Regions from separate parts of the Paenibacillus sp. FSL E2-0201 genome, predicted to be linked through region 3. Evidence: predicted binding sites of a transcription regulator. Region 3 holds the regulator's gene; each other region holds the start of a gene.
The links. Region 3 encodes Rex, which represses fermentation and respiration genes when NADH is low (regulators of the CRP and FNR family bind a similar motif). Its sites were predicted from a motif close to TTGTGAAATATTTCACAA; they were not measured.
Positions count from the first base shown of each region.

Region 1 (8,269 bases), 3.1 Mb from region 3:
GAAGGAGATTCTGGATGACGTAATGCCGAATATCAAAATCGGGGATCTGGCCGTGAAGGTAGGGTATAAGAGCCAGTACTATTTTAGTCGTGTGTTCAAAAATAGAGTCGGCTCAAGCCCCTTAGAGTATAAAAAGCATCCGATCGGTTATGGATAGGGCATCAATTTAGTAGAACGCCACAGCAATTAGGCGCCACCATATATAAACACGACGCAACCTCGAGGGGGTTGCGTTTTTTATTTGGAGGATTGCTTTGAGGACATTAATAGAAAATAGGTAGGACCTAAAGAGGTAAGCGCTATCTTTATACCTATAAAAACTCGACGTGATGGCCTGCATGTCAACAAGTGTATACCCAATGTCATTAATTATCTATTTGAAAGAAAGGCCACTTTTCATAATGTTACTTTAAGGACATTGACATATGTTATAAGCTTCTATGACGTGTCGGAATCTCGGAAGGGAGGAAGGAGCATCGAGGTAAGCTGAAATGGAAGCACATACCATTTAGGAGATTGATGTTTCTTGACTCAAAAATCAGAAGGGAGTTAGTACGATATGAAGAGGAGTAGACAATGGTTAGCTCTCGTCATGGTTGCGATCATGATCGTAACCATGATGCCGATCGCGCAAGCGGAAGAGGCGCTGTCGCCTACACAGACAGAGGAACAGACACCAGCGAACCCGCCGGGCGAAGCCGATCCGGTCGAGGTGACGAATCCATCAGACCTACCGGGAGCGGGTACGGAGGGTGTTATTGCGTCAGTGTATGGGGCGGTATATCACAATCTTGCAGCGGGCTTATCTTATGAGTGGTCGCAAGAGCCGGAAGTTTCCTATCCGGATGAAGGCAACACACTTACGGATGGTATATATGGGGCAAGCAATAGATCCGACGTAGCATGGGTTGGACATCATTTGGGTAAGACACGCGAAGTTGTGTTTGATTTGGGGGCGAAGAAATCCATCACGGGTATTAAAGCCAATTTCCTCGAAGATTGGCCAACGAACAATGTACTCGTGCCACTCACGGTATCGATGTACGTCTCCGATGACAAGGTGAACTGGGGACTGCTCAAAGACAATGCCACGCAGAAGCTGTGGAATGACGGAAAATACACGGAGACCTATGTGTGGGACGGCAGCAAGGACGGCATTAAAGCGATCGGCCCAGATGCGAAGATCGCCCATGCTCGCTATGTGAAAGTGACATTCACAATGCATACGCGTGCAATGACCTTCGTGGATGAGATTGAAATCCTCGGTGAAGACGGCAAAGTTGCCGGAGCTGTAACTGTTCCAACGCTTACGCCGAAATTCTTGGCGGCAGGCGAGGCGACAGCGGGTATCGAGCATCTTGGACTTTTGTATAACGGGCAATATGCGAATGACTTAGGCATCTGGACGAAAGAACGGATCATTCCAAATATTAGTTATGTCGATAAGGACGGCAAGATTAAGGATCGACTCTTCGACGGCGTCCTGTATCTTGGCATTAACTCTCCAAATCCAGGTCGTGATTTCGGCGGGCGGGCTTATATGGAAGATTGGAAATGGTATCTGGATAAAACCTTTGCGGTAGGCGGCGATATGGATGCGTTAAACGAAGCGGCTAAGGAAGTATCCGATGCGCTGAACGAGTCTGGCGTGAAGGAAAAGGTTGTCCTCATGATTCCGGATCCAGGTGAATCGATCACTAATTTCGGAGCTGTTGAACAAGGTGGAGAATCGCTGAACTTCAATGATTCCGTTGGCAAAGAGAAAGCCCTTGCGAACCGTGAAAAAGCAGTTCAATGGTGGCTGCAGCAAGTCAAATCGAGATGGGAAGCAAAAGGTTACGCTAACCTCGAGCTTGTAGGTATGTACTGGTTCGAAGAGCAAATCAGCACAAGCCAATCCGGACCGGATCTGATCCGTTCGGTGAGCAGTACCCTGCATGATATGCAAATTAGCGGCAAGGACCTGAAGTTCTTCTGGATTCCGCACTTCTTCGCTTATAAAGCGTTCATGTGGAAGGATGTTGGCTTCGATGCGGTGACGATCCAACCGAACTACTTCTTCGAGCCGACGGATATCGAGCGCTTGGAGGATTCTGCGAATCTGGCGAAGCAGTATGGCATGTCCAATGAACTCGAGTTCGATGATCGGATGCTGACGGACGGCGTGTTCCGCGAGCGGTATATCGATTACTTGAACAGTGGTGCGAAGACAGGGCTCATGAAGGATGGCTTCAAATCGTATTATCAAGGCAACAATGCAGTCTATAACACCGCGGTAAGTAAAGATCCAGCGACACGCGTTCTTTACGACTGGCTGTATCAATTTGTTAAAGGAACGTATCAGGTCAATGAGGCTCCGCCTTCCGAGGTAGACGTGCAGATGAACGGCAATCCGTTCCAGAGCGGGTTGAAGCTGCCCGATTCAGAATCCGTATCCTTTACATGGAAGCTTAGAACGGATGATGGTCTGACGAAAGTGACGGCGACGTATGACGGCAAGCCTTATACAGCGGGTACTGTTATTCCGCTTGCAGGCAAGCTTGGCAAGCTTGGCAAACATGAGCTTAACATTACCGTTACCGCGGGGCGTATGGTGACAAAGTCATATGTTATCGAAGCAACGACGAGTGCATCTGGTATGAAAGCGCTAGTCGACCGCTTCGAAAAAGCGAAGCAATTTACGAATTCTGCAACGGTGCGTTCTTTGAACAACTATTTGGAAATGATGATGCGCTATGAAGGGAACGATGCAGCGCAAGTCACCAAATATCTCCAAGGCTTTAACGCAAAGCTGGATGAATTCAAGAAGGCGGGTACGATAAAAGATGAGGCGTACAATACGCTGAAGGAAAGCGTCTATTACCTAATAGGCAATTTGGCGCAGAATAAAACGGTAGAAGCTTCGTCGACCGAAGGCAATAATGCGAATTATGCACCGGCTAAAGCCGTCGATGGATTCCCTGCTTCAAGATGGGCGAGCGAATACGTGGACAATACTTGGTTCCTGGTCGATCTCGATGAAGTGAAGGAAATGGATACGGTTCGAATCGATTGGGAATATGCTCGTGCCGATAAATACAAACTTCTTGTGTCGAACGATAAGCAGAACTGGATCAATGTCATGCCAAATGACGGAATTATTACCGCGCATGATGGCAAAGAAACGATTCAGTTCAACCCGGTCAAGGCAAGATACATGAAGTTACAAGGCATAAAAAGAGCAACCGATTACGGATATTCCATCTACGAGTTTGGTGTCTATAACCTCTCGGGCGCTGTAGACGTGAAGGGCATAGAGGGCATACAAGTAAAGGTTGACGAGGAAGCGAAAAAAGTAACGATTGATGGATTGCTGATGAATGGCGTCCTTACAAATGTGAAGTTGAAGGTGCTTGATCCGAAAGGCAAGGTTCAACTCGAAGATGAGACGAAGAGTACAGTCGCGGGAAGCTTCCAATTCACATTCAAACTTACGGGTAATTTAAAGGGAACCAATGAGGCGTATCTATCGACTGGCTATATGAGCGAGCCTGTAAAAGTGACCTTTGAATACTCAAAAGAAAACCCGGGTAAAGGTCACGATAAGTAATGGAGAAATAATCCATCCAAGCAGCAATACGACCTGCGCTGAAACTTCCTGTACCGGTTATCGAATTATCTGTCCGAGTAAGACTAATAAACGAAGTGAAAACGTTTGAGTCGTAACATAACAAGCCGATTAGGTGCCAGACCACGGGGTCTATACCTAATCGGCTTGTTTCTATGTACAGAGGTGATGATAAGACGGAATATCAAGATATTATTAAGGTTTTAGTGGGATTGTATTATGTATTGTATAATAGAACGACTGCCTCAACAGGTATTTATAACATAAAACATAGGAGGATACATGTCCTGGAGCAAATTGAAGCAACAACTGGAGAGTTTTCTCTGTCCTGCGTTATACGGCAGGGTTGAATATCGCGCAAGCAGTTATCGTTATTTACCTGATAAATCAGGGGATTGTTATATTTCGGTAGATAAAAAGAACGTACTCAAAATGAATGATAGAACTAGCTCAATTAGATGGTATCAGACGGAGCAGGAGATTAAGAATGATTCAGATCTCCAAATTCCTATTAACCATGAAGACATTGAAGCGGTTAGAAAAGATAGTAAGGGGATCATCCCGGAGGATCGGCTAATAGTCATTGCAAGAAGCAGAAAAATATCAGAAGTTGCAAAGGAGCTTTTGTCAGCACAGACATCATTAAGTAAATCGAACTTTATTGTTATAGCTACTAAGTATTTATCTATTTCCATAGAGGAGAGCTTAGAAAGCAATGATATCTTATTGAATATTTTAGCTATAGTGGACAGACGAGTTGGGAAAAAGCGAATTTTAAACATGAGTGAGAAGATGAAGTTAAAGCATCCAATTGTGCAATATTTTTATGAACTAAGGCGTAGTACATTATAAATATAAATAACTTCATTGAATATTCAAGAAACACTCCCTACAAAAATCCCTAATTCTACGCGACTTCTTCCCGCCATAACAATAGCCATGATATTGAGAGGGATGTTCGCATATGGTGCATATGGAATCGGAGAGTGTCGCTCTACTGGTAAGGAAGGATACAGTGTTATGAGATCCTTATATTTATTGGACTTTACGGACAAGTATGAGAAAAAATCGTTGTTAAAGAGAGGGCATCATTGCCGTCTCTTTTTTGTTTCTTTGGTCACTTTTTTAGCATTGCTCTGACTCTGGTTCCCGCTACGGCATCCTACGATCACAAGCATGAAAGAATGCACGGAAATTAACGTTGATGCTTATGTTTAACCCCTCTCTGCTCTGCTAGGTGACGGGAATCATAGACGTACTTATGTGAGGTTGCTACGATGTTCCATGGAAATTAAGTGAAAGTGATCACAAGAAATTACAGAAGGAGTTATTTATCGTGAAAAGAATCGTAACACTGAGCACCCGCAAACTGATGGATACCGCAAAACACGGCGGATGCGGCGCATGCCAGACATCTTGCCAGTCCGCTTGTAAAACTTCCTGCGGCGTAGCAAACCAGAAGTGTGAAAATGCAATGAACAGATAGGATTCGGAATGTTACCGCCCATTGCTCTGCTGATGGGCGGCTATTTTTAAGAAATGGATACTATCCCTAAAGGATGGCAAAGCCGTTTCTACTTGTGTGCAAAAGGAGCTTGATTAGTAAGTATGATTCATCAATATAAACTAAATGGATACAATATCGTGCTCGATACCTATAGTGGCTCGGTGCATGTTGTTGATGACCTAGCATATGAAATTATAGCGGATTATGAGAAAACTTCCCCCGAAAAAATCGTGACAACGCTGTTGGATAAATATAAAGATGATTCCAGCATTTCCGAGAGCGACATTCGAGAAACCATCGCGGATATCGAGGAACTTAAAAATGATGGACAGCTCTTTACAAAAGATGAGTATGAGAACCTCTCGCTCGATTTAAAAAAACGAAAAACTTATGTTAAGGCACTCTGCCTCAATGTTGCGCATACCTGTAATTTGTCATGCGACTATTGCTTCGCTAGCCAAGGGAAATACAACGGAGATAGGGCAATCATGAGCTATGAGGTTGGACAAAAAGCTATCGATTATCTGCTTGAAAACTCAGGTCATCATCGAAACCTGGACATTGACTTTTTCGGCGGGGAACCGCTTTTGGCCTGGAAAGTTGTTAAACAGATCGTAGCTTATGCAAGAAGCAAAGAACAAGAATACAAAAAGAAGTTCCGCTTCACCTTCACGACGAACGGGATGCTGCTGAACGATGAGGTCACCGAGTTTTTAAATCAGGAAATGTACAATGTCGTATTAAGCCTGGATGGAAGAAAAGAGGTTCATGACCGGCTTCGCCAAACGATTAACGGAAAAGGCAGCTATGATCATATTCTTCCGAAGTTCCAGGAATTCGTTCGTAAGCGCGGAGACCAAGAGTACTATGTACGGGGAACTTACACTCGTAACAATGTCGATTTCACCAACGATATATTTCATATCGCAGACCTTGGTTTTGACAAAATCTCTATGGAACCAGTCATCTGTGATCCAAAGGAGCCCTATGCGCTTACCGAGGAGGACCTGCCGGAGATATACAACCAGTACGAAATTCTCGCCAAGGAAATGATCGGTCGCGGCGAAGAAGGCAAGGGGTTTACCTTTTATCACTACATGCTTGACCTCTCAGAAGGGCCTTGCATCCAGAAGAGAATCACTGGCTGTGGGTCAGGAACCGAATATCTTGCCGTCACCCCTTGGGGAGAGCTTTTTCCTTGCCACCAGTTCGTAGGGGATGAAGAGTATAGCATGGGGAACCTCTGGGATGGCATCACAAAGCCTGAGCTGCAATGTCAATTCAAAGAGAGCAACTGCTACTCGAAGCCGGAATGCAAGGACTGCTGGGCTAAACTCTACTGCAGCGGTGGTTGTCCTGCCAATGCACTGCACGCGACGGGTTCTCTGGTCGGAAACTATGACTTCAGCTGTGACGTCTTCCGCAAAAGAGTCGAATGTTCCATGATGGTAAAGGTGGATGAATCCATTAGAGCGATGGAAGAACAACCTAACTAATTAAAATAATGGATCAATAAACCATAACCGAGAAATAGACACTTTTAAATAAAGTGCTCTTTCTCGGTTTTTCAGGCAATTCCCCTATTTCTTCTTCTACGTCGTTCCCCACATCTCTTACTTTTAACCTGGTTGTTCAATTGTTTTTTTAACTCGAATTTATTTGCTTTTTTATTACTTTCTCCGAAGCGGTGCAAAGGTCTTTCCCATGACGCGCATGCAGTCGTGCGTCATCCATCTGCTCCGTAACACAATCAAATATGTCGCGAAAAAGGACGCGTTGGCCGTTATGACTGCCCTCTAACCCGTGTACCAGGCCCACACACTGGAGGAAGTGGTAGTGGCTTTCTCGTCTATTCGGGAGACGTGGGAGAAGAAGTATCCCCTCGTCGTTCGCTCGTGGGAAGGCAACTGGTTGGAGCTCACGACGTACTTTGACTTTCCTGCGTAGATTCGTAAGCTCGTCTACACTACGAACAGCGTCGAAGGGTTCCACCGACAGCTCCGTAAGGTAACCAAGACCAAGACGGCGTACCCTACTGATGACGACGTATTTTGTTAAAAATCCCGGAGAGTTCTTTAAGACGACTATATGAGCACTCAGTATTAGACTAATAGCTGGAGTGTATCTTCAAGCCATTTAACATAACTTTGTTCTCGACTAATAGCCCTGCTTAAAACCAGATAATGTCCAAATTGCCAAGAATCAGGCGACTTAAAATTATCATTTGCTAACTCCAGCGAGTTCTGATTGCTCAATAATATCTCTAATTTTGCAATTCTCTTTGTAATTTGGTCCTGTAGTAGTCGCTTTCTCTCCTCCATAGAAATCGCAGCTGAAAAATACATCATTAACATAAATTCATCTTTTTCTGTCTCTGGTAGTGTTTTAGGTTGTGTTAGCCAATCAAGTAATTCTTGCTTGCCTTTTTGCGTAATGCAGTAAACTTTTTTCTCTAGTTTAATTCCTGTGATAAGGGTACGGTATTCGATCAGCCCCTCCGCTGTCAGCCTTTTAAGTTCTGGATAAATTTGACTATGTTTAGCGCTCCAGAACTCACCAATCTCCCGCTTAAACTGATTTGAAATGTCGTATCCACTTATTTCTTCTTTTTCTATCAGACCCAATAGAGCATATTTTAAAATTCGCATTTGCAATCTCCCTACGATACATGTTTGACATCAATATACCACAATGCTAGAATAATTATGTTGATTTAAACATGTTTATATTTACATGTTTCGTCGTTATATTGCTATTCATTTCAACATGTACCAAAACACTATTTATGAGAGAAGGATTTAAGCATGGACAAGTTTATTGGTAGTCACATGATTTATACTTATGAGAATGGTTGGGAATATGAAATTTACATAAAAAATGAGGATACCATAGATTATCGTATTCACAGTGGCATGGTAGGCGGTCGTTGGGTGCGTGACCAAAAAGTGGATTTGGCTAAACTTGTAGAAGGTGTATATAAAGTGTCCTGGACAGAGCCGACCGGTACGGATGTGTCACTGAATTTCATGCCTGATGAGAAGCGGATGCATGGAGTTATTTTCTTTCCAAAATGGGTCCATGAACATCCGGAAATCACAGTTCGCTATCAAAATGACTTTATTCCATTAATGGAAGAATCTCGTGAGAAATACGAT
Region 1 is NZ_CP150154.1:748,265-756,533, forward strand. Features, by position in the region: gene NSU15_RS03365 (response regulator) at 1-157, shown strand, start outside; gene NSU15_RS03370 (DUF4855 domain-containing protein) at 560-3,589, shown strand; gene NSU15_RS03375 (hypothetical protein) at 3,890-4,459, shown strand; gene scfA (six-cysteine ranthipeptide SCIFF) at 4,944-5,093, shown strand; gene scfB (thioether cross-link-forming SCIFF peptide maturase) at 5,216-6,610, shown strand; gene NSU15_RS03390 (PadR family transcriptional regulator) at 7,217-7,762, opposite strand; gene NSU15_RS03395 (phenolic acid decarboxylase) at 7,919-8,269, shown strand, end outside.
Region 1: a site for Rex is predicted at 4,901-4,918, ahead of scfA (six-cysteine ranthipeptide SCIFF). Genes of this name have one in related genera too.

Region 2 (8,269 bases), 270 kb from region 3:
GAATGCCCTGCTGATTCTCAGGATCGCCTTCGATCCGAATATCACTTGTCTCCCAGATACCATTCCAATAGGCTGTCTGATCCGCGAAAATTTGAGTATCTTTCAGTTGACTCGCACTTTCAGCAAGAGCTAGCCCTTTGCTCCACAGCTCTTCAGCTGTATGTGCAGATTCACTATCTGAATAGTTGATAACCAGCTTTGTAAAATGAGTCGATTCTCCTTGAGCAAGCTCCAAAGTAAAGCTTTGCCCTATAAATTTATCATGTTCAGTTCGGGTAAGCTGAAGCGGCTGCGAAGATTGTAAAGTAAAGCTGGAGAATAGCTTGTTAGCTGTGTTCACTGTTCTCGCCATAATAGCAGTGGTAGCTCCTTGTTCTCCGCTGCGGAGACTACTCCACATACATTCGCCGCGTTCCTCATGAATAATGCTGAAATCAAGACCCGCACAAATGTCTACGCTGCCCGAGAAATTAAGTGGCTCAAATTCCACCCGTTGTAGTCCCAGATGAGACATCGTCATGCTGACTAAGCGTGTAAAGACAACTTTTAAGCTTTTTCCATCATTTAGGTGCCAGATCAGCTCCCGCCGGTAGGTTCCACTACGAAGATCAAGTTTACGTACATAATCCGATATTTTACTTTTTGCCAGATCCAGCTGTTCACCATTCACAGTGATCCGCGTATACAGCCAGTCCACCGCATTCACCATGTATCTCAGCGAGCGAATGATTCCTTTATAATGATTACCAATGTCCAATTGTTCATTTAGCCCGTTGAAATAACTACCTTGCAGGGAATCTCCGGAGTAGCCTTCCTCAGCATACCCCCGCACACCCATATACTCATTTCCTAGTGAAAAAATAGATTCCGAGGTCCGATTTCGTTCTGGATCAAAGCCCTCTTCAATAATTGCCCAAGGATCTACCTTAAGATATTTGTCAGCCACTTTAGCCATGTATGATTTCCCCTTCTCCTGGTTTTTGCTCCATTCTCAGGATATCGTTCCATACCCGTTGCGCCAATGTCTGACCTTAATGAAGATGTGTGCGTTTATACGGAGTTGAAATCGAACGGATTTCTATATCATGAATTTTTGCAGTATAATATGTAGAATCTAATAAGAACCCCAAAAAAACAGCGACAGACCCATTATTTGAGAATAATGGATTGCCACTGCTGATATATAAAGAACATATACTTCTTACTCCTTTTTAGTTAAAAATCATATTACATCTAGCACTTTTGAAGTGAAAATAATCACAATGTTGAAAATTCGACACTTTTAAATGGTTTTTCTTACCCAAATTGAAGATTAAAGAGGTATAATTAATTTAAAATTTACTGAAAAACTGAGGGAATAAAGGGGATGTCGATTATGCTAAAAGAACATTACAATGTCATCGAAGCCCACGGAAATACAAACTGTTTCTCCGAACAGAATTTCAACAGACTTCTTGTTACTATGAAAGAGCGCGTTGTTCCAGAGGGTTCACATCTTTTCTGGGAAGGCGACTACTCGGATAAATTGTTTTATATCAAACGTGGACGTGTGAAATTAACTAAATCAACGGATGAGGGTAAAGAACTTATTCTTTATATGTACCAAGCCGGCGATATGGTAGGTCAAGCGGATCCATTCTTCAGCACCAAGCACAGCTTTACTGCAGAAGTGATTGAAGAAAGTGAAGTAGGCGTCATCGAGCAAAAGGATTTAGAAATTCTCATTTGCCAACATTGTGATTTTGCCATCGACTTTATGAAATGGATGGGCATTCATCACCGTCTAACTCAAACGAAATTCCGTGATTTGATGATGTATGGCAAACCAGGCGCATTGTGCTCCACACTCATTAGACTTGGCAACACCTATGGTGAGAAGAGCAGCGATGGTGAGAACATCCTCATCAACAAAAAAATTACGCATACAGATCTATCCAACATGATCGGCGCCACTCGTGAGAGTGTAAACCGGATGCTGAGTGACTTGCGTAAAAAGGATGCGGTTGAGTACGAAAACGGCATGATTGTCATCAAGGATCTTGGTATGCTGCAGGAAATTTGCCACTGCGAAATGTGTCCAAACGAGATCTGCCGAATTTAATTCCATTATCATATACCCTCTATTCACCTCAATGAAACTTATATGACCCAATTATTCTGCACATTATAAAATAGAGTGGTCCAAGGCGCCTAACATAGGCGTCTTTTTTTATACCACAAGACAAGCAAAAACGCCTTCGGCGTCCCTAATGGACGGTAAGCGTTTATGCGAGAAATATAAGGATAATTTATAGCGTGAAACTTATACTTTCTTATATTTAGAAAAAGAGCTGGACCCGAAATTGGGTCAGCCCTATAACCATAAATATTCTCTTAACGTTTAGTCTGAGTACTTCGCACGGGAGAGATCATCCAATAGGCCATACCAACAAATACGCCACCGCCAATTATATTTCCTAGTGTAACGGGTATCATATTGTGTATCCATCCGGCAATCGTAACGGTGTCTGGGTGATTCGGGAGCAACACAGCAACGCTCAGTAGGGTCATATTAGCCACGCTGTGTTCATAACCACTCGCAATAAAGGCGAACAAGCACCACCAGATCAGAACCAGTTTGGCTGTTTCACTTTTAGCGCGTGAAGCCATCCATAGCGCTAGACAGACCAACCAGTTACAGAGAATCCCACGGAAAAAGAGCTCCGAAAACGGAAGGCTCATTTTCTTAGCTGCAGCTGCGAAGATCAGATGCTCTGGGGGCGCCGCACTGAATAGTCCAGTTCCTCGAATTAATAGTGCTAAAATCACTGCCCCTGCCACATTCCCTACAAACACAAGCACCCAGTTCTTGACGGTATCCCAAATACTTGTTCTGCCAGCTAGTGTGCTAACCGTAAAGAACATATTATTTCCGGTAAACAGCTCTGATCCAGCAAACACAACAAGAGTCAAGGCAATACCGAAGGATGCACCCATAATGAGAGGTTGGAAAGGTGATTTGGCAGCCGCTAGAGGCGCCCCCAGCGAGAAAATAAGAATAATCCCAATGCCCACATATGCCCCGGCCAAGAGGGCTGCTAGAAAATATCTTGGTAAACTTTCATTCATTTGGTCTCGCTTGCTGACTGCCGCCTCGACAATGTTCTCCACACTTTGTGTAAACATAATACTCCACCCCACCGTTTTCTATTTAATCCTTTACTACAACCTTCGGTGTCTACAAGCTCACTGTCACAATGTCTCCACTAAGGGAGACAGGATAAGTCACAACACTACCTTGATCCGGTGCTTGTACTTCACCCGTGCGAAGATCTATTTTCCAATCATACAGTGGATCATAAAGAAAGTGTCCCGAAACGATCCCTTCAGCAAGCGGACCCCCTTTGGGATGAGGGCTCCGATTCTCCAGCGCATAGATCACTCCGTCAGAGGTACGAAATACAGCCAGCTCCATATTTCCAGCCACAACTACCCGGCCGATCTGTAACAGGAAATCCTGTACAGTTCCTATCGTATATGTCTGTGTTGCCATTTTCATTGTTTTTCTCCCTTCTGTTTGTGTAATCTATCCGTTAAAGTCTTGTTTCTTCAAAAAGTGCAGCACGTGTGCTGTTATCATTCAGTATTTTTTTCCAAGGATCTGTGACCTGAGTTAAGGCAAAATCAATCCGCGCCGCAAGCTCTTTACGATTCTCTTCATTGTTGAGAATGACCGTTTGAATCTGTTCTAGCCCCATACGCTCAACCCACTCGGAGGTTCTCTCCAAATAATTTCCGGTTTCACGGTAGTATTGCATCACAGCCGAGCACACTTCAATTAACTCTTCATCGGTCTTCACCTTGCAGAAGGCGTCCGCTATTCGCGGTTTAATACCGCCGTTACCACCGATAAATACTTCCCAACCGCCATCATTACCGACGATACCGATATCCTTCGTGCAGGATTCTGCACAATTACGAGGACAACCGTTAACAGCCATTTTAAACTTCGCCGGAAAATCAAGACGCTCATACTTACGCTCCATAAGAGCGCCCATTCCCATCGAATCTTGTGTGCCAAAACGGCAGAACTGCGAGCCCACACAAGTCTTAACCGTACGAAGAGATTTGGCATAACCGTAACCTGAAGGCATATCCAGCTCTTCCCATACCTTAGGTAAATCCTCTTTTTTCACACCGATCAGATCCAGGCGTTGCCCGCCAGTCACCTTCACAACTTTCACATCATATTTAAGCGAGACATCGGCGATTTTCTTCAGATCCTCTGGTGTTGTTACCCCGCCGTACATGCGTGGTATTACAGTGTAGGTTCCATCCTTTTGAATATTGGCACCCATTCTTTCATTTACAAATCGGGATTCTTTCTCATCTTGATGAGTATCAGGGTTGATCATCCCTAGATAATAGTTAATCGCCGGACGACACTTGGAGCAGCCTTCCTCTTGTTTCCAACCGAGTACATTCATGACCTCTTTTGTTGTTTTAAGACCTTTAGCTGTGATTTCAGCAACAATCTCATCACGGCTAAGCGTTGTACAGCCACAAATACCTTGCTTGGCAGCTTGCTGGAAACTGTCACCCAAGACAAATTGCAGGATTTGTTCTACTACGGGTTTGCAACCCCCACAAGAGCGAGTAGCGCCAGTGCAAGCTTTAATCTCATCCACAGTAGTAAAACCATGTTCGGTGACGGCATCTACGATCGCTTTTTTAGTTACACCGTTACAACCGCAGACAATTTCTTCGTCCGCCATCGTCTCTACGGAAGCACCCTTCTTAGCTCCCCCACCGCAGCATCCCGTTCCCATGACCTCTGTATAAATTTCATCGGTCATTACCGCGCCTTGTTTTACTAACTTTTGCAGATTCGCGGACTCCGTCACATCACCGAACAAGACCGCACCGACAATTACATTATTTTTGAGCAAAATTTTCTTATAGGTTCTCTTCCATTCATCTTTGCTTGAGATCACCGTGTGTTCAGGAGAATCCAAAAACTCACCTGCAGAAAATACATCCACCCCAGATATTTTAAGCTTCGTGGAAACAATGGAACCTTCATAAGGCTTCGTTTCACTACCACATAAATGTTTAGCTAGAACCATGCCTTGCTCAAATAGCGGGGCCACCAGTCCGTAACACACTCCACGATGCTCGGCACATTCGCCGATGGAATATACGTTCTGCATGGAGGTTTGCAGATAATCATCCACTACGATCCCACGATTTACGGAGATTCCGCTTTCTTTTGCCAACGTTACATTCGGTTTAATTCCGACGGCCATTACCACAAAATCTGCAGCAAGCGTACTGTCATCACTGAACCGCAATCCACTTACTCTCTGTTCCCCGGTCAATTCTACCGTTTGTTTGCCCATAGCAAATTTCACACCTTGACGCTCTAGCTCAGCTTGCAGCATCGAGGAGGCATTCCGATCAAGCTGGCGCTCCATCAGGTCTTCCATTAAATGAACTACAGTAACGTCCATACCTAGGTTCACAAGACCTTTTGCTGCTTCCAGCCCAAGCAATCCCCCGCCGATTACAGCCGCTTTACTATATTGTTTGGCCGCTGCCAGCATCGCATCACAGTCGGAAATATCTCGAAACCCAACCACGCCCTCTTTATCACTGCCAGGCACAGGTAAAATAAAAGAATTCGAGCCTGTCGCAATAATTACTTTGTCGTATGGCACTGACAACCCGTTATCTGCAACAACTTGTTTGGACTCTTCATCAATTCGTGTCACTGTAGTACCCGTGTGCAGGGTAATATTATTGTCTTCATACCAATTCCAGTCGTTTAGGATGATATCATTAAGGGTTTTGCTACCTTCAAGAACATAAGACAACATGATCCGATTGTAATTGGGATGAGGTTCACTTCCAAAGACCGTGATGTCATAAGCTCCACCCAGCTTCAAAATCTGCTCTATCGTACCTATGCCCGCCATACCGTTGCCTACTAACACTAAATTTTCTCTCTTCGCTGTCATGGTTAGGTGCCTCCTCAAGCTTATGAGTACATGCTCAATTTCTCTTCTACATATTGGAATTATACGGTTCAAATTCAAGTCGTCATTGTGATTGCGGTCACTTTAATTGTGAATGTTTTCACACTTTAGTTCGCTAATGATTGTTAGGTATTTTCAAACATAAAAAGCCAGACCAACGATTCTGAAGAACCGTTAATCTGGCTTTGATGTACTATTTTTAGCGTAAAGTTAATAGAATCTCTAAGACATCATGAGGCATAAGCTTCATATCCATCCCATTATCGAGCAGTAGCTTTCCGTTCACCTTCAGCTTCCAGACTTCATTACTTAGCGGGGTATAATCATTAACAGAAAGCACGCTTCTACTACCATCATCCATCTGCACCATACCGCAGCTCTTTAGCAATTCTCTTACAGTTAAATCCTCTTTAAATAACATAATATATGAATGCTGCAAATCTACTTCTACACTTCCGCCGTTCAAAGTCAGCATTACAGTTTGAAGTGGTTCTTGATGGTCCTTAGATTTCGCTGTGAAGACTAGCTGTGAATCATATCCTACAACATTATTCCAATCCGCTTTCCCAATGATTTGACCGTCCATCTGAAGCTCCCAAACCATTCCCGACTCTAGTGAAAAATCCTTTACCGAAAGAATACTTGAGTTATCCTCAGCAAATGTGGCAATATTACTACCTTTCAGTAACTCCATTATTGATATTCCATTTCTGTAGCTCCCACTGAGTGACCTGTCCGATGGTTTGGTAAGCAGTTCTTGATCACCAATCTTAATCGATATCATCGGCCCCTCAGATCCTGCTGCACCATTATTATCATTACTATTAGCATCAGTCTGAGTGGAGCATCCATTTATTATGAATACGATGATTAAGCCTAGCATCAACTTCCACAAATTTCGCGTGGGCATCCTGGCACCGCCTTATCCCGCCTAATGACCCTATAGCGTCTCAGGCTTGTAAAGTTATGTATACTATCTATTTAAGAATAACTTAAACAAGCCTTGTTCTCAAATAAGTAAAAATTCTAGATTCCCTAGAATAGAGTTCTTCTCGAAAATTATATAAACATAGAATTCCTCTATATAGATTATTTTTCTACGCAATACATAATTTTTACATCCCTAGAACAAAAACCGCACACTTGCAGGCTTCCCTTCTTTTGCTCATTCGGCGACATTTCGTTCTCCGCGTTTAAGCATCCTTCCACAACTGGCCAACCTGCCTTCAATTAATCTTAACCATATTTTTCAGGATCATTTCATCTACCTTTTTCAACGGAGGTATCCTCATTGCTTTGCATTGTATAATTTCCCAATAAAAAAAGCCCCCTAAGGGACTCTTTAGAGCTCTATTCGTCTTCACTGGTATCTAGGGAACAATATATTATTCTCCAGATGTACATGTTCAAAAGTCATACTCTCCAGCTCTTCCAGCCGAGCATATGTTAATCGATAGGTCGTACAAGCATGCGCCGGTGGAGTGAAATCATCTGTAACACTACGTATTTTTCTCAAAATATCGCCCGCACCATCATGCTCATTCTCCAGCTCAGACAATGACTCGCGGATTGCTGTCAAGCCTTCTTCAGTAGGATTAGCATCGTACGTCAACAGCTTAGGAAACTCATCTTCTTCTTCTTTAGCCGTATGCGTAAGTAGTTCTTCCTTTAGTGTGTTAAACAAGTCATATAACTCAGCCAGATGAGGAGAATCGCCACCATGCACTCGATACACCTTAGTTACATTTTGGCTAATGAGGGGTAGCTCTTCACGGAGATAACGGTGATGTTTGTTTATGATATGGTCAATTAACTCTTCAGAAGGTGCAGTATTCCAAGCGATTTCCTCTCCGGGTACTGGATACTCTTCGAACAGCTTGTTAAGATCACTGATGATTAGCTCTTGATCCAGACCACGTTCAGCCGCCGCTTCAGCAAGAGGTTTAGCTCCACCGCAACAGAAATCAATCCGTTTTGCCTTGAAATAATCTGCTGCTTTAGGGAACTGCAATACAATATCTCTAACTAGCGCATCTGGGGTAAACCCAGCTTGTACCGATTGTGCTTGCTTCGAATCCGAAATACTATCATTAAGTTGTTTAGTTTCCATTATAGCTCCTCCTTGGGTTATGGGATTAGGTTTTGAATAAATCTTATCCACTTCTTCACCTTAACCCTGAAAGGAACTTTGACTTGTGATTGTACGCACGGAAATTGTATCTTATTTTTGAACGAAATTGGAGATTAATGCACAT
Region 2 is NZ_CP150154.1:4,733,630-4,741,898, forward strand. Features, by position in the region: gene NSU15_RS21580 (glycosyl hydrolase family 65 protein) at 1-955, opposite strand, end outside; gene NSU15_RS21585 (Crp/Fnr family transcriptional regulator) at 1,376-2,101, shown strand; gene NSU15_RS21590 (formate/nitrite transporter family protein) at 2,374-3,165, opposite strand; gene NSU15_RS21595 (nitrite reductase (NAD(P)H) small subunit) at 3,218-3,538, opposite strand; gene nirB (nitrite reductase large subunit NirB) at 3,573-5,996, opposite strand; gene NSU15_RS21605 (hypothetical protein) at 6,214-6,924, opposite strand; gene ric (iron-sulfur cluster repair di-iron protein) at 7,375-8,124, opposite strand.
Region 2: a site for Rex is predicted at 6,103-6,120, ahead of nirB (nitrite reductase large subunit NirB). Genes of this name have one in related genera too.

Region 3 (8,269 bases):
TTATCCAGGTTGGCCTTGCAATTATAGAAGAAGACCGGTCCATCTCCCGGGTATATGGTTCCTACGTCAAGCCCGGAACGCCGATACCTCCTTTTATAACTGGTCTGACGGGGATTACCGACGATGATGTAAAGGATGCGCCTGAGCTGGATGAGATGATGATGGAGCTTGTTCCACTCTTGGATGATGTTGTGCTTGTAGGGCATAATGTCGCATTTGACTTCCATTTTTTGCAAAATGCTTTAGACAGATGTGGGTATTTACCATTTCAAGGGCGGATTTTAGATACGATTGATTTTCTAAAAATCTGCTTTCCTTCCCTAACATCCTATCAACTAGGGTCAGTTAGTGCACATTTTGGAGTGACACATGATCGTCCGCATCAGGCAGATAGTGATGCACTGGCGACAGCTCTTGTGCTGTTGAAATGTCTGGAGGAGCTTTATAGTTTACCGTTACTCACCATCCAGCGACTATGTGAGCTGTTTACCGAAGAGGATAGTGATTTAGGTTGGTATTTTGATGGTCTGCTGCGTGAGCGGGAAGCGGAGACGCTTCAACCCGAAGGTGATCTGACTTTCTATCGTCAATTAGCGCTTGCAGTAGGGGATTGGAATGAACTAGCTCCACCTCGCGACGAGCATGCTGAGAATCCGCTACAGAATTTATCATTTACAGATTATATGGATGAAGTAACGAAACGGCTTAAAGACACTTTGCCACAGTATGAAAGCCGAGAAGCTCAGGATATTATGATCAATGAGGTGATAACGGCACTTGCCGAAGACAAACATCTATTGATCGAAGCAGGGACAGGAACCGGCAAATCGCTTGGTTATTTGTTGCCTGCCATATACCAAAGTGTTCGTACTAATGAGAAAGTTATGGTCAGCACTCATACCATTAATCTGCAGGATCAATTGCGTGAGCGTGATATTCCTTTGTTAACGCAGGTAGTTCCGTTTCCATTTAAAGCTGCGATTTTTAAAGGCAGAGGGCATTATTTGTGTCTTCGTAAGTTTGAACATAAAATTAATAAAAAAGACTTTATAAGTCCAAGGGAAGATGCACTTACTGCGGCTCAGATGATCGTTTGGTTGACACAAAGTGAATCAGGGGATGACGAAGAGCTCAATTTAAGCGGTCGTGGCGGAGATTTCTGGGAGACGGTAGCAAGCGATACCGATTCTTGTCTCGGTCGCTCCTGTCCTTGGTTCCGCAAGTGTTATTACCATCGGGCAAAACATGAAGCGGGTATTGCTGACGTGGTTATTACGAACCACTCTAAGCTTTTCGCAGATGTTAAGGCTGGGCACCAGCTACTCCCGGCTTATGAACATCTTGTTATTGATGAGGCCCACCATCTGGAGGACGTGGCTGGCAAGCATTTAGGTATGCATATGAAGCATTTCACGGTGGCTCACACGCTGTCCCGATTATACAAGGATAGTCGTAACGGCCAACTCCCAACGCTTCGTCAAATGCTTCAGTCATCAGGCAGTGAGGAAGCTTCTGAATGGAGCGGAGTTATCGATAGAATCTATCCAGATCTGCTTACTGTAAAAGAAACCTGGGATCTACTTAGTGACAAGCTATTTAGCCTCTTGCCGGAACGTAGCGATGCAGCGGCGGGAGAAGCTGGACAGCTAGTCATGCGGTTACTTCCTACCCGTAAACCGAAAGATTGGGATGAATTGGTTGCTTTGGAGAATACTATGAATCTGACATTGAGCGAAATTATCCGTAAGGGTGATAAAATGCTTAATGAGATGCGTGATCAAGAAGGTCAATCTTCTTCAGATAGTTTAGTAACCGATATTAGCGGCTTATTTAAGGATTTAGCTTCTATACGTGAGCAAGTACGGTTTTTTATGGGATTAAACGACGAGAATGTAGTATATTGGCTGGAGGCGAATGGAAATTATCGCAGCAAATCGCTACAGCTATATGCCGTCCCTGTTGATGTTAGTACCCAGCTTAAAGAGCTGTTCTTCGACAAAAAGAAAAGTATTGTGTTAACTTCGGCGACGCTTTCTGTCGATAAATCGTTCCAGTTTATGATTGATAATCTCGGACTTAATGAAGCTGCGGAAGAGGGGCGTCTAATGACATCTCTCCTTCCTTCTCCCTTTAAGTATCGGGAGCAGGCACTATTAGTAATTCCACGGGATTTCCCTAGTGTGAAGGGCAGTGTGGGTGATGCCCGATTTGTCGATACGCTCGTACAGTCACTAGCAGAAGCGGCTATTACGACACGCGGACGGATGCTTGTTCTGTTTACTTCTTACAAGATGCTGCGCCAAGTTTACGATCCTCTGAAAGAGGCTCTAGCCTCACAAGAAATCACGGTGCTAGGTCAAGGCGTGGAAGGTGGAAGCCGCAGTAAGCTGATTCGACGCTTTCAGGACAGTGCTGCTTCAGTTCTGCTTGGAACTAGCAGCTTCTGGGAGGGAGTAGATATTCCGGGTGAGGCATTGACATGCCTGGCCATCGTGAGGCTTCCATTTCAACCGCCTAATCACCCTCTAGCGGAAGCGAAGTCTGAGTTATTACAAGCCCAGAAGAAGAATCCGTTTATGAAATTGTCGGTGCCTCAGGCAGTTATCCGCTTCAAGCAAGGATTTGGAAGACTGGTACGGACAGCGCAGGATCGGGGTATTGTTATAGTGTATGACACTAGGGTTATCGAATCTCATTATGGGAAGTATTTCCTTTATTCGTTGCCTGGCCCGAAAATGGAACATATGCTTACGGATCAAATGGTTCCTCGTATAGCAGAGTGGTTGGAAGACGGAGGCGTTTCTTAAGAAGGACATCTTCTGTTTAATTAATCACTCCACAATGAAGGGCGGTATAAGAGAATACCGCTCTTCATTGAGACGAGGTACAGAAATTTTAATTGGATTCAAACAGAATAGTACTTAAATTAGGAGGTAAATTATGAAATCGGATAAAATATCAGAAGCCGTTGTTCGCAGACTTCCTGTATACTTACGTTTCTTGAATGATCTCCAGAAACGTGAAATATTAACCGTTTCCTCGCAAGAATTAGGACAAAAACTTGATCTGAATCCCGCTCAAATCCGTAAAGATTTAGCGTATTTTGGAGACTTCGGTAGAAAAGGTATCGGGTATGACGTAACTTATCTTATTGAGAAAATCCGTCATATTTTGAAGCTGGACCAACAGCTGAATGTGGCATTAGTAGGTGCCGGTAACCTTGGACATGCATTATCTAATTATAATGCTTATCTGAAGGATACTATGAAGATTACCGCTATATTTGACTCTTATGCACCTAAGGTAGGGCGGAAAATCAACTCTCTTACGGTTCAACCCATGGAGGAGCTAGGTCAGACAGTTCGTGAGCAAGGCATTCGAATTGGGATTATTACAGTACCTGACTCAGAAGCGCAGAATGTAGCAGATATTCTTATTGAATCTGGCATTGAGGCGATTTTGAATTTTGCACCAGTGATTCTAAAAACACCACCGAATATCCGGGTTCATGCAGCCGATTTTACAACGGATTTGCAAAGCCTTGCTTATTATTTGAAAGACGGAAAGGAAGAAAGCGGAAATGAAGAGTAGTAAAACGATTATCAAAGGCGGGCGTTTTCTTATTCCGGGAACGGATGAGCCTGTTCTTAGTGGATATATGACTATTGAAGATGATTTGATCACTTACATAGGAAAAGAAGAGCCTCTGATGGAAGAAGGTGTGCAAGTTGTTGATGGCAGTCGTCTGTTGTTTATGCCTGGTCTGGTAAACACACACGGCCATGCTGCAATGTCATTGCTTCGTGGTTATGGAGATGATTTGGCGCTTCAAGTGTGGCTTCAGGAAAAAATGTGGCCGATGGAAGAGAAGTTCACCGGAGAAGATGTATACTGGGGAACCTCCTTGTCTGTTCTGGAAATGCTGAAAGGTGGCACTACAACCTTCCTGGATATGTATGATCATATGGATCGAGTAGCTGAGGTGGTCGAATTATCAGGCATCCGTTCCGTATTGATGAGAGGCGTAATCGGTCTTTGTCCAGAGGAAGTACAGAATCACAAGCTTGCGGAAGCGATTTCTTTTGCACGGAACTGGCATGGAAAGGCTGACGGTAGAATTACAACGATGATCTCGCCACACGCTCCATATACTTGCCCACCGGATTTCTTTGTTAAGTTTGTACAGGCGGCGCATGATTTGGATTTACCGATGCATACACATATGTCCGAAACGAATCGCGAAGTGGAGCAGAATGTAGTGGATTACGGCCTGCGGCCTGTAGCGCATTTAGAGAAGCTTGGAATGTTCACACGTCCGTCTATTGTTGCTCATGGCGTTCATTTGAATGATGAAGAGATCGAGATTCTGGCTCGTCATAATGTAGGTGTATCTCATAACCCGGGAAGTAATCTAAAACTGGCTAGTGGAGTTGCTCGTGTTACGGATCTTCTAAAGGCCGGTGTGAAGGTGTCGCTGGGTACAGATGGCGCGGCAAGTAATAATAACTTGGATATGTTTGAAGAGATGCGTCTTGCAGCACTTATCCATAAAGGTGTAAGTGGTGATCCTACGGCTGTACCGGCTCCGGAAGCTCTGAGTATGGCTACAGAGTATGGCGCGAAGTCTATCTTTTTAAATGATGTGGGCAGGCTCGCTGTAGGCATGAAAGCTGACTTTATCGCGATTGATATAGACCAGCCGCATTTACTACCGCACACAGATTTGCTGTCTCATGCTGTATACTCTGCCAGTGCCAAGGATGTTGAGCATGTATGGGTGAATGGTAAACAGGTTGTAAAACATGGACAATGTGTAACGTTAGATGAGGAAGCTATCCGTCGTAAGGCGCAAGAATCCTTTGAGGGGCTGCTCAAGCGCTAGTCTAAGATGATAAGAATTAACTGTAAGGCTGTGACTTTCTGCGTTTGCAAAAGTTACGGCCTTTTCTGTAAATATAAGAATTTATATGAATGAATATGAAACTTTGGATAAACACACGGGTGTGTTATATAATCAAAAAAGATATATTACTAGAAAGGGAGCTGCACCTTGAAGAAAAGGAAAAAATGGATCCTCCTGGGGTCAGTTCTGATTCTGCTCCTTCTGTTTGGACTTATCCAGTTCTATGCCTATATTATGAAAGATCAATGGAACGAGCGAGATATTGCTAAGGATATCGCCAAAACCAGCGCTGGTCTGACAGAGGTAACTAAAGCACAGAAATCCGTGTGGGATGAAAATGCAGTGTACTGGGTCTTAACAGGGAAGAATCAATCCGGGACCGAGTTGATGGTATGGGTACGCTTTACTGTAGACGGGAAGTTTGCAGAAGGCAACGACGCAGTATATGCTGAGGAACTGAGTAAAGGGACCTCTGAAGCGAAAATACGCAGCATAATTAAAGCTGATCTTCCGGACATTAGTATCGAGCGGTTGTTGCCGGGGGTATATAACGGAGAGTATGCATGGCAGCTTTTTTATAAACAAAGCGGTCGTTATTATTATCAATTTTATCGGTTCTCAGATGGAGCTCGAATGGGTGAAGGATATAGTTTACCCAGCCGCTAAAATAAACAAAAGTACTATACTAGAAACAAGCGGACCATTTATGGTTCGCTTGTTTTCGTTAATATGATGGATTATTTTGATATACTCGTAATGTACTATTTGTGATATACTAAGTAGGTAGTTTTTATATATTCTATTTAAAAACACATGTGGAAATAAGCCTGTTAATGACAAGTAACGGCTCTTTTTTTTCGTTGAAATAAATCAATATATTTAATGAATTGGAAAAAAATAAAAAATAAAATTTTAAATATATTCACACTTTTTTTCATTTTTATATATACACATGTGATATACTACTGTTTGTAATTAGAACAGTATTAAGAGAACGTTAGGCTCTGATGAGCGCTTAACAGCTTTGATTTATTGATCATTCTGTTTACATTTTGTCATCTTTGAGAGGAGGACGTTTCTTGAAATTACGTCTTGTACCTGTACTGATAACGTCTCTACTGTCGGCTACTCTATTGTTCGGAGGATTCTTTTTATATCGTCAGTTTGCTTTACAGGAACCGCTCCAAAAGATTGTATCCGGTTATGAGGGAGTAAACAATTCACATATTAGTATTAACCGCGATGAGGTCACTTTGAAACTTGATTTGCAGCCGGGCACGAATTTACGTGATCTAGTATCGTATGTATCCAAAGAAGGAAAATCAGTGATTGAAGGACGTAAACTTAAACTCGATGTGGATCAAAATTCAAGTGAATTATTGGATGATTACTGGGATAAAGCGATGTTCTCTGTAGCTGAAGCGATGGAGAGCCGTAAATATACTCTTATACCTACTGAACTTGATAGATTAAAAGAGCAACATTCAGAATATAAAAATGTGATAGCATCTACTGAAATCGACGACAACAATGTGTATGTTAGTTTAAGTAATGGAAAAGAAAGTAAATTCATTATTTTGCCGCGAAAACCTGCGACCTTGGGGGTATGGAATAATGCCTAAGTATCTTAAAGAAATTTTACTCGGATTTATTCCTGTACTGTTTATTTTCATGGCTTTTTTAGGTATTAATATATTCCCAATTGTTATAGCAGCTGGAATGCTTACTGCACTGCTTATAATTGCTCATTTGCGCGGCGGGCTTACGGTGAACGCTGGTGCTGGGAAAAAACGCAAGAAGGAAGGACCTTCAAAGCTAACTTTTGAAGAAATTGGCGGGCAAGACAATGCGAAGCAAGAGCTTCGTGAAGCACTCGATTTTTTGATCCGTCATGAGGAAATCAGCAAATTTGGGATTCGTCCTTTAAAAGGGATTCTGCTCACTGGTCCTCCAGGAACAGGTAAGACCCTTATGGCCAGAGCGGCTGCACATTATACAAATTCTGTATTCGTAGCTGCATCAGGTAGTGAATTTGTTGAAATGTATGTGGGTGTCGGGGCCGGCCGGATTCGTGATTTGTTCAAGGATGCCCGTAGCCGCGCTGTTAAGGAGAACAAGCAGAGTGCCATTATTTTCATTGATGAAATTGACGTAATTGGCGGTAAACGTGAAGGCGGGCAGCAGCGTGAATATGACCAGACCTTGAATCAGCTGTTGACTGAGATGGACGGTATTTATAATAACGAAACACCGCGTATTCTGCTGGTCGCTGCAACAAACCGGAAAGAAATGCTTGATTCGGCATTGCTACGTCCTGGACGGTTCGACCGTCATATTCAAGTGGACATGCCTGACAAGAAGGGCCGTAAATCGATTCTCGAATTGCATGCGAAGAATAAACCTATTCATCCAGAAGTAAGCCTCGACAAAATTGCTGAAGAAGCCTATGGCTTCTCCGGTGCTCAGCTGGAAAGTGTCATGAATGAGGCTGCGATTTATATGATGCGTGAGGACTTGACGGAAGTTGAGCAACGGCATCTGTCGATGGCGATTGACAAGGTAATGATGGGTGAAAAAACGGATCGAGAAACCAATCACGAAGAGAAAAAGAGGGTCGCTATTCATGAATTGGGACATGCCATCATGGCAGAGCTCCTTCGTCCAGGAAGCGTTAGTCAGGTTACACTGACTCCGCGTGGGCAAGCCCTTGGATATGTACGGCACAATCCTCAGCAAGAGCAGTATTTGTACACCAAAGATTATTTGGAAGATCAGATTATGATTGCACTTGGTGGAGCGGCGGCTGAAGAAATGTATTATGGCGGACGAAGCACAGGTTCACGCGCTGATTTCGATCAGGCGCTGAATATTGTGGAAACGATGATGAAGTCAGGATTAACTTCGCTGGGGATTGCTAAACTGGAAATGGTTACCACTGAAGAGCTTATGAAGGAAAATAGTAAGATATTGGATGAACTGATGACGCGCACTCGTGAGCACCTTGAAAAGCAACGAAATGTATTTGATTACTCTCTTGACATTTTAATGAAGGAAGAAGTACTCTCTGGAGAGCAATTTCGATGTCAATTTCGTGACAGCGTCCTTTTACCAGCATAAATTTTTATGCTGGTTATTTTTTTTTACTTTTCAGGCATGCTAAGATATCATTATATGTCGGGCTTTATAAATTTTTGCGACAGACAAGGTACAATACAAAAGTATAGATACCTGAAAGGATGGAGACTTTTTTATGAATTTCAAAAAAATAGGTGTCATCGGCGGTGGCACAATGGGACAAGGTATTGCTGAAATGTTAGCAGCCAAAGGCCTGGATGTATTGCTGGTGGAGAAAACCGCAGAAAAACT
Region 3 is NZ_CP150154.1:4,466,304-4,474,572, reverse strand. Features, by position in the region: gene dinG (ATP-dependent DNA helicase DinG) at 1-2,807, shown strand, start outside; gene NSU15_RS20335 (redox-sensing transcriptional repressor Rex) at 2,941-3,591, shown strand; gene NSU15_RS20330 (amidohydrolase) at 3,581-4,882, shown strand; gene NSU15_RS20325 (DUF5590 domain-containing protein) at 5,051-5,569, shown strand; gene NSU15_RS20320 (hypothetical protein) at 5,983-6,525, shown strand; gene NSU15_RS20315 (AAA family ATPase) at 6,518-8,020, shown strand; gene NSU15_RS20310 (3-hydroxyacyl-CoA dehydrogenase NAD-binding domain-containing protein) at 8,154-8,269, shown strand, end outside.

Region 4 (8,269 bases), 1.0 Mb from region 3:
GCAACAAATACGGCACAACCAAGAGCCAGCCGCTCACGGTAACAATCCGCGATGCCGCACCGGGCAAGCCGGTCCTAGCCCATGACAACTGGGACGCAGACGGCTCTTATAAAGTAACGATGAATCTGTGGTGGGGCACTAACGCCACCGAGTACCGCCTTTATGAGAACGGACAGCTGATCGACACGCAAGCGCTAAACGCCAACACGCCTTCGGCGCAGAGTGCTACAACTGATGTCACTGGCCGCGCTTCCGGCATGTATGAATACCGGGCGGAGCTGGTCAATGCAACGGGAGAGACCTTAAGCGATACCATCAAGGTAACCGTCAGCCGTTAATGAGATGAGCGCTTAAATCTTGTACGAAGTATTTCAAGGACTACATATGTAACAACATATGTAGAATCATACGATTAAAAAATAACCTAGGGTGCATGCCTTAGGTTGTTTTAGTTTTGATTTCAATTCATTTAGAGATTGCTTTCATTTTGGCTTGTTCATATTCCGTTCATATTCTCGTCACGGAGAGTACATCTTGGTTGATTACACTTTGAACATGTCGTCAAAGCGGCACTTCAGATACAGGGACAAGGAAGGGAAGAGATGAACGTGGCAAATATGGTGGAAATAAAAACAACGGGGACTAAGAGCCACAAGAAACGAAACCTATGGTTAAAAATAATCGGAGGTATTGTAGGGGCACTCGTGCTGTTCATGGGCATCGTTTTTATCGTTAATATTATCAGCAACGGGGTCGAGAAAAAGAAAATCGAATCGTATGGCCAGTATGTCAATGTGGATGGGAAAAAGATGAATGTGCTCATTCAAGGCAGCGGAGATCAAACCGTTGTGCTCCTTCCGGGACAAGGAACCCCGACACCTGCGCTTGATTTTAAATTACTGATCGATGAAATTCCCCCCAATTATAAAGTTGTGGTGGTCGAGCCTTTCGGTTATGGTTTGAGCGATGAAACCAAGAAAGAAAGAACGACAGAAAATATTGTAAGTGAGGTTCACGAAGCTCTGCAGCAACTGGGTATTAACAGATACATTCTAATGGGACATTCTATAACTGGACTTTACGGAGCATCCTATGTGAACACCTATCGGGATGAAGTTCTTGCTTTTGTCGGCATCGACAGCAGCGTTCCCAATCAACCTGGTATGGATGTCAAATTGCCTATAAAATCGATGCAGTTTCTCAAAAAATCAGGTCTAATGAGAGTGGTCCAAAAAGTGAGCGGAGATCCGTATGAATCGCTTGCATTCGATGAGCATACCAAAGAACAGATGCGTTTGATTTCGAATCAAGTTGCGGTCAATCCAACGTTGATGAATGAATTGAGCCACCTCGGTTCCAATTTCAAAAATGGAGAAAAACTCACAATTCCAAATGACTTGCCTTTGCTTCTCTTTGTTCAATCGAATAATGAGCACAATAAACAGTGGATTCCGCTTCATGAGGAGCAAGTCAAACAATCCGCACAGGGAAAAATGATCCCGATGGAAGGTTCACATTACTTGCATCATACAAAATACAAAGAAATCGCCGAAGCATTCAAAGAATACATGAAGCAGATCCAATAGAATGGTTGATAACTAAACTGCGGAGCCGAACTTGGTTCCGTGGTTTCTTTATTTTGATATTAAAATACGATATTTAAACCTTATTCCTGGGACATTGGAGTTTGGTATACATAGAGACAAATCTTGGTCATCTCATCAATGGATTTTGCAAAGTCGGATTGTATCCATTTGAGGAGAACATTATAGAGAGCTCCCGCTTTAAAGTATATACGATATACATTCTCTTCGCTTTTGTCCTGAGCAGTAGAGAGCATCATTTCATTCAAGCAATCCAGAATCACATGATCAAACTTCGCGCTTTGAAGAGCTTTGTAGATGCTACGCTGCTGAAAAATAACTTCAAAAAGCACTTTGATAAATTTTTGAGGTTCTTTGGCTTTGCCTGTTAATTCATTGGTGTAAGGCAAGAGTTTTTGATTAATTTCAAAAATAAGCGAATCGACCAAATCCACCAGGATCTCTTGCTTGGAGGAATAGTTATTGTAATAAGCCGTTCGAGAGACCCCTGCGCGCTTCACAATATCGGTGATGGTGATTTTGTTAAAAGGCTGTTCCTGGATCAAGTAGACTAATGCCGTGCAGATGGCCTCTCTTGTCAAACGGTTGGTTTCTTTATTGGACTGATGCTGAGAGGTATTTGGACTGTATAATTCATGATTTGAGATGACATTTCTCCTCCGTTTGTACATTCTGGTGTTCGCTTCATTGTTTTTCATGAGTCTTTTCAATATGCTAAAAACATAAGGCATTACAAATGTAATGTCAAAATAGTAGTTAGATGAAATGGGAGGGCGTCATGTTAGAAAACTTATATAGACGATTGTCAGCGGTGCTGCTTTTGACCTTAGCACTCTGTGCTACGGTATTTATTGGCAAAGAGACGGTAATCTCGATAGTTACCATTATCTTTTTATTAGCAGAATTAGGCATCTCTTTTTTGCTTTTAAAAAAGCGTGAGAAGTTACATGTGGTATTCATTAGTGTGGTGGCGGCGGAAGGGTTGTTTTTACTAACAGAGGAATTTTGGCTGCTTGCGCTTTCTATCCTGCTGCTGATCGTAGCGGGCATATGGAGAGGACTGTTTTGGCAAAAGGAGAGTAGAAGAGTCACTGCGTTTCTAGTGGTTCGAAAAGTGTTATTTAGCATCGCAGCTCTTATCGTCACTGTACTTTGGGGTATTGGAATCTATGCAAAACCTATTACAAAGCCTGTGGCATTAGCAACGAATGCGGCAGTGACGATCGATGAACATACATTGGATTCTGCAGCAGTGATGCTGAAGGATATTGAGGTAATGAATTCTTTTGGAAGCCGTACAACCGGCTCTGAGGGTCACAATCAATTCATTGCATGGCTGGAGCAACAGGTAACGGATATGGGGTTGAATGTTTATCGTGATCGTTATACTTTTGACCGATGGGAAGAAAAGAGCAGTTCTTTAATGATTGATCAGCATGAAATTCATGTTTCTTCAGCTTTCCCCTATTCCGGGGAGACTGACGAAAAGGGCGTAACAGGGGAACTGGTGTATACGAAGCGTGGTGAATATGACCAGGCCAGCGGGAAAATTGCTGTCATTGAAATTGAGAATTTTAGAAATTTTCCAAGTGGGATCGTAATGAACATGCGGGATTCATCCCCAATGGAAAGCCAAATTGCCCCAAATGAAGGCGATCTAGTTCTCACTACAGCTTTAAAAGAAGTTAAATTGGAGCAAGCGAAGGAAATGGGCGTAAAAGCAGTTGTTCTAGTCTGGAAAGGGGTATCCGACGATAAGGTTGAAAAGCAATATGTGCCTTTTACCACCGATTATGCTGGAATCCCTGCGATCTGGGTTAATGAAACGGATGGGCAGAAGGTGATCAGCGCAGCGCAGGAGCATAAAGAAGGTACGGTTATTTTAGAAGCAGAAATACAAAAAAATGCTCCAACAGAATCCTTTTATGTAAAAATTAACGGTAAAAATAAAGACGAAGCGATAATCGTAAATACGCATACGGATGGGATAAATGTAGTGGAGGAGAATGGTGCTGTGGGCATGCTGTCCATGATTCGTTACTTGCAGCAGGAGCAGCCGGAACGTACGATGATTTTCGCTTTTGTGACAGGGCATTTTAGATTGCCGGATTTCAAAGGGTCTTCTCAGGCGACTTCCACTTGGATGGAGGGACATCGAGAGCTCTGGGATGGCAAGAAAGACCATTTAACAGCTGTAGCTGGAATTACGGTTGAACATTTAGGCAGCATGGAGTGGAAGGACGATAATACGGGTCACTATAGCTCTACTGGACAAATAAGTACAGAATATACTTATGCGGGCAATGAAATGATGGCAGCCATTTGGCTGAAGGCTATTGAAAAGACCGATGGCACACGTACTGTATTATTGCGCGGACATAACAAGTTTGAGTTTGGAGAGAGTCAGCCTTTATTTGAAGCCGGTATACCTGTAATTGGCTTCATTCCAATGCCCGATTATCTACTAGTGAATAGTGAAAACAGAGAGATGGATAAGTTTGATGAAAAGCTAATGCATACGCAAGTTGTATCGTTACTGAAAGCGGTCAAGCTAGTGGACGCAACGGAGACGACTAAGCTAGGGAAGTCGGACGGGTATTCTTTTTTCTATGGCCGAACTAAATGAAGGAAGTTGACTGCATCATAAGTCGTAAAACTAAAAGTAAAGGAGAGAAAACTACATGTTGATCAAAAATGTTGAGGACCTTGTATTAGAAGAGTTTACAACTTGCTTTAACGAAGCCTTCTCCGATTATGTCATTCCATTTCAAGTTTCTTCGGAGCAATTAGCTGATAAGTTTGCAGGTGCGGGAGTGAATTATCAGTTGTCGTTCGGTGCTTTTGATCAAGATAAGCAGGTTGCATTTGTTATGCATGGCATCGGTGAACATAACGGCAAAAGAACTGCATTTAATACCGGTACAGGAGTCGTTCCTTTATATAGAGGGAGACGGCTAGTCGAACAAATTTATCGTCATGCTATTCCCATTTTTAAAAAACATCATATTCAAAAATGCTTGCTTGAAGTGATCCAAACCAATGATAAAGCTATAAAAGCGTATACCGCCATAGGATTTCAAATTCATAGAGAATTGGTTTGTTTCAAGGGGCATATTGATGTAACCCTTCCGGACGATCTTAGTTTTACTTCCATTGCTTCGGTTCGCCTGGAAGATTTCGATTGGACATCGGTACATTCTTACTGGAATTCGGAACCATCTTGGGAACAATCTGTTCATGCAATTTTACGAAACCCGCATTTATACGATGTGGTCACGATAAGGGAAGAGAATAAGATTTGTGGATACGCGGTAATAAAATCGGCCAACGGAGCAGTTCTGCAGTTCGGTGTTTTGCGAGAAAAAAGAAACCGAGGATTTGGACGTTCCTTATTTCATTGGATCGGAAAGAGATACCCAACCATTACCGTCAATAATGTAGACAAAAGAGATAGAAATTCTATACGTTTCCTTCAAGGAGTTGGTCTCGACATATATATTGAGCAATACGAAATGGAGAAAGATTTGTCATAACGAAGATGATATAGCGATGCCTTTGGTAAGTAATACGATATTTAATTCAAAAACACTGATGATTTGAGTCAGTGTTTTTTATATTGAAAAAGGGGGTATATATTACGGATTAGGATGAGGAAATATCGTTTTTCTTTAACATCGAATTAGGAGGAGACTTGTGACATCACATATACACTAATGAATCAATAGCTCCTTCGGGTGATTTTTGTGTTATTCACTGAGTTGTTAGAAAGATTTGTCCCTTTCTTGAACGTTTAAGGTTTAAGAGCTTTCTGTGATTGAATTACTTGCATTTTAAGATAAGATGTTTTTAATCATTAGGTCACGTTATTAATTTGACTGCTCAGTATCAGGTAAATCAGGCTCGTCAACTCTTGCTTTGTGAAATTTTTCTCTTTTTACATAGCAAAGAACGAGGAAAGTCATACTAAAACGAACAGCCAACGATGTCACTGAGCCCGGCTAAACCTGATATTGAATGCAGCCCAAGAGTAAGCCGGCCTAATCATAAGCATCAACTTATCACGAAAAATGAACAGAGTTTGAAGGGAGCAGTAAAGAATGGCAATTGATACGGTGCTATGGAGCAGGCTGGTGACAGGCTTGACTCTCGGGTTCCACGTTATTTTTGCGACGATTGGCGTCGGTATACCGCTAATGATCGCTATAGCAGAGTTCATCGGGATCCGAAAGAAAGATCCCCATTATACACTTATGGCGAAGAGGTGGTCTCGCGGATTTGTCATTTCTGTAGCGGTTGGTGTCGTGACCGGTACAGCGATTTCACTACAACTGGCACTGGTGTGGCCGAATTTTATGAAACTGGCTGGGAATGTTATCGCTCTTCCGTTATTCATGGAAGTGTTTGCGTTCTTTTTTGAAGCCATCTTCTTGGGCATTTATTTGTATACGTGGGATCGGTTCAAAAATCCGTATATCCATTGGCTGCTGACGATTCCTATTGTCGCCGGGGCAGGCATGTCTGCCGTCTTCATTACGACGGTGAACGGATTCATGAACCAGCCTGGAGGCTTTGTCATGGAAGCAGGCCAATTCACAGCGATTGACCCAGTGCAAGCGATGCTGAATACGGCGACGTTCTCCAAGGTGTTCCATGTATTAAGCTCGGCCTATTTGACAGGAGCTGCCTTGTTAGCCGGTATTGCAGCCTTTGCGATGCTGAGAAAAGGGGTATCCGCATACCACAAAAAATCCTTGAATCTCATGATGGCGGTTGTTTTACTGTTCGGCTTGCTGAACACGTTAGCTGGAGATGTGTCCGCCAAGTTTTTGGCCGAGCATCAGCCGGAGAAGCTTGCAGCGGCAGAGTGGCATTTTGAGACGGGTAGCGGTGTGGATTTGGTTTTAATGGGATGGCTGAATGCAGAGCATGAAGTTCTAGGAGCTCTTCATTTGCCGAAGGTGCTCAGCTTTCTGGCCTTTGGAGACTTTAATGCAGAGGTAACGGGGCTGGAGGAATTCCCCAAGGATGAATGGCCACCGCTTCTCGTTCATTATCTGTTTGATTTAATGGCCGGAATCGGATTTGCTCTGCTCGCGATAGCAGTTCTATATTTCCTGTTTGTGTTCTGGAAAAAGCGCAATGCGCTTAACAAGTGGATGCTTAGCATCATCGCACTGATCGCACCGCTCGCTTTTCTAGCTGTAGAGCTAGGCTGGTTTTATGCAGAGGTTGGGCGACAGCCGTGGATTATCCGTGGATATATGCGTGTAGAGGAGGCTGCCACGACTTCACCGAATGTAAGAATTATATTCTTCGCCTTATTGCTCTTGTACATCGTACTCGGCAGTATGTGTGTAATCGTGTTAAGACGCTTGTTCAACAATAATCCGGCAGAAGTTGAGATGGAGAAATGGATGAAGGAACATCCTAATCAATCTACGGAAAAGGGGGGCACTGAATGATGAGTTACGAAATAATTGGCATCTCGGTGCTCTGGTTGTTCTTGTACGGCTATTTAATTATAGCTTCCATTGATTTCGGTGCAGGATTCTTCGCCTTTTATGCTCGTTTGACTAAGCAGGATCATCTCATTAATCGTCTGATTTCCCGTTATTTATCACCCGTTTGGGAGATCACAAATGTATTTTTTATCTTTTTCTACATTGGCATCGTCGGATTTTTTCCGGACACGGCCTATTATTATGGCTCCGCGCTGCTAGTTCCGGGAAGTATTGCAGTTATTCTTCTTGCGATTCGCGGTTCGTTCTATGCTTTTGAAAATTATGGTTCCAAGAAAAACATAGTCTATCTTTTTTTGTACGGAGCTACAGGCCTGCTTATTCCGGCTTCGTTGTCAGTGGCGCTAACTTTGTCTGAAGGCGGCTTTATTGTGAAGCAGGCTGAGTCAGTTTCTCTGGATTACTGGGCGCTGTTTACCAATCCGTTATCGTGGAGCATCGTTGGACTGGCAATCGTGTCCGTTTTGTTCATAAGCGGCTCATTTCTGACTTTTTACGCATCTCGTGCAGAGGATCATTCCGCGTTGAAGCTGATGCGGAACTACGCCCTGTTTTGGAGCACACCGACGATAATTCTCGCACTGACAGCATTTATCTATTTGGGCCAACACAATGAACGGCATTTTCAAAATATGATGGATTTATGGTGGTTGCTGGCACTTTCCGTTGCTTTCTTCATGATCGCGATGTGGCTGTTATATAACGGACGCCGTTACGGATTAGCTTTCATATGCATCATGTTGCAATTTTTCTGTGCTTTTTTCGCGTATGGGATTGGGCAATACCCTTATATTCTTGATCCGTATATCACGATTCAGAGCAGTGCAACTTCACCAGCAATGGGCTTGGCGTTAGTTGTTGTATTTATCGGCGGTCTATGCCTGTTGATCCCATCCCTTATTCTGGTCTTCAAACTCTTCCTGTTTGATGCGGATTATGTAAAAGGGAAAAAATAAAACTGATTAATCCATTACGGCATGTTTGAGGTTTCTCTACAAGCCTATATATAAAGGAGGTGTGATCTGTGAAGAGGAAATCCAGTCTGATTTCTCAGCAAATGTCTTCACAAAGGAAAAATATGACCCTCCTCGCGGTCATTTCGCTTGCGCTAGGTACAGCTATTGTGAGTCAGGCAGGGCTGCTTGC
Region 4 is NZ_CP150154.1:3,447,612-3,455,880, forward strand. Features, by position in the region: gene NSU15_RS15470 (chitinase N-terminal domain-containing protein) at 1-338, shown strand, start outside; gene NSU15_RS15475 (alpha/beta hydrolase) at 603-1,586, shown strand; gene NSU15_RS15480 (TetR/AcrR family transcriptional regulator) at 1,667-2,275, opposite strand; gene NSU15_RS15485 (hypothetical protein) at 2,383-4,230, shown strand; gene NSU15_RS15490 (GNAT family N-acetyltransferase) at 4,286-5,137, shown strand; gene NSU15_RS15495 (cytochrome ubiquinol oxidase subunit I) at 5,702-7,066, shown strand; gene NSU15_RS15500 (cytochrome d ubiquinol oxidase subunit II) at 7,063-8,079, shown strand; gene cydD (thiol reductant ABC exporter subunit CydD) at 8,148-8,269, shown strand, end outside.
Region 4: a site for Rex is predicted at 5,520-5,537, ahead of NSU15_RS15495 (cytochrome ubiquinol oxidase subunit I). Genes of this name have one in related genera too.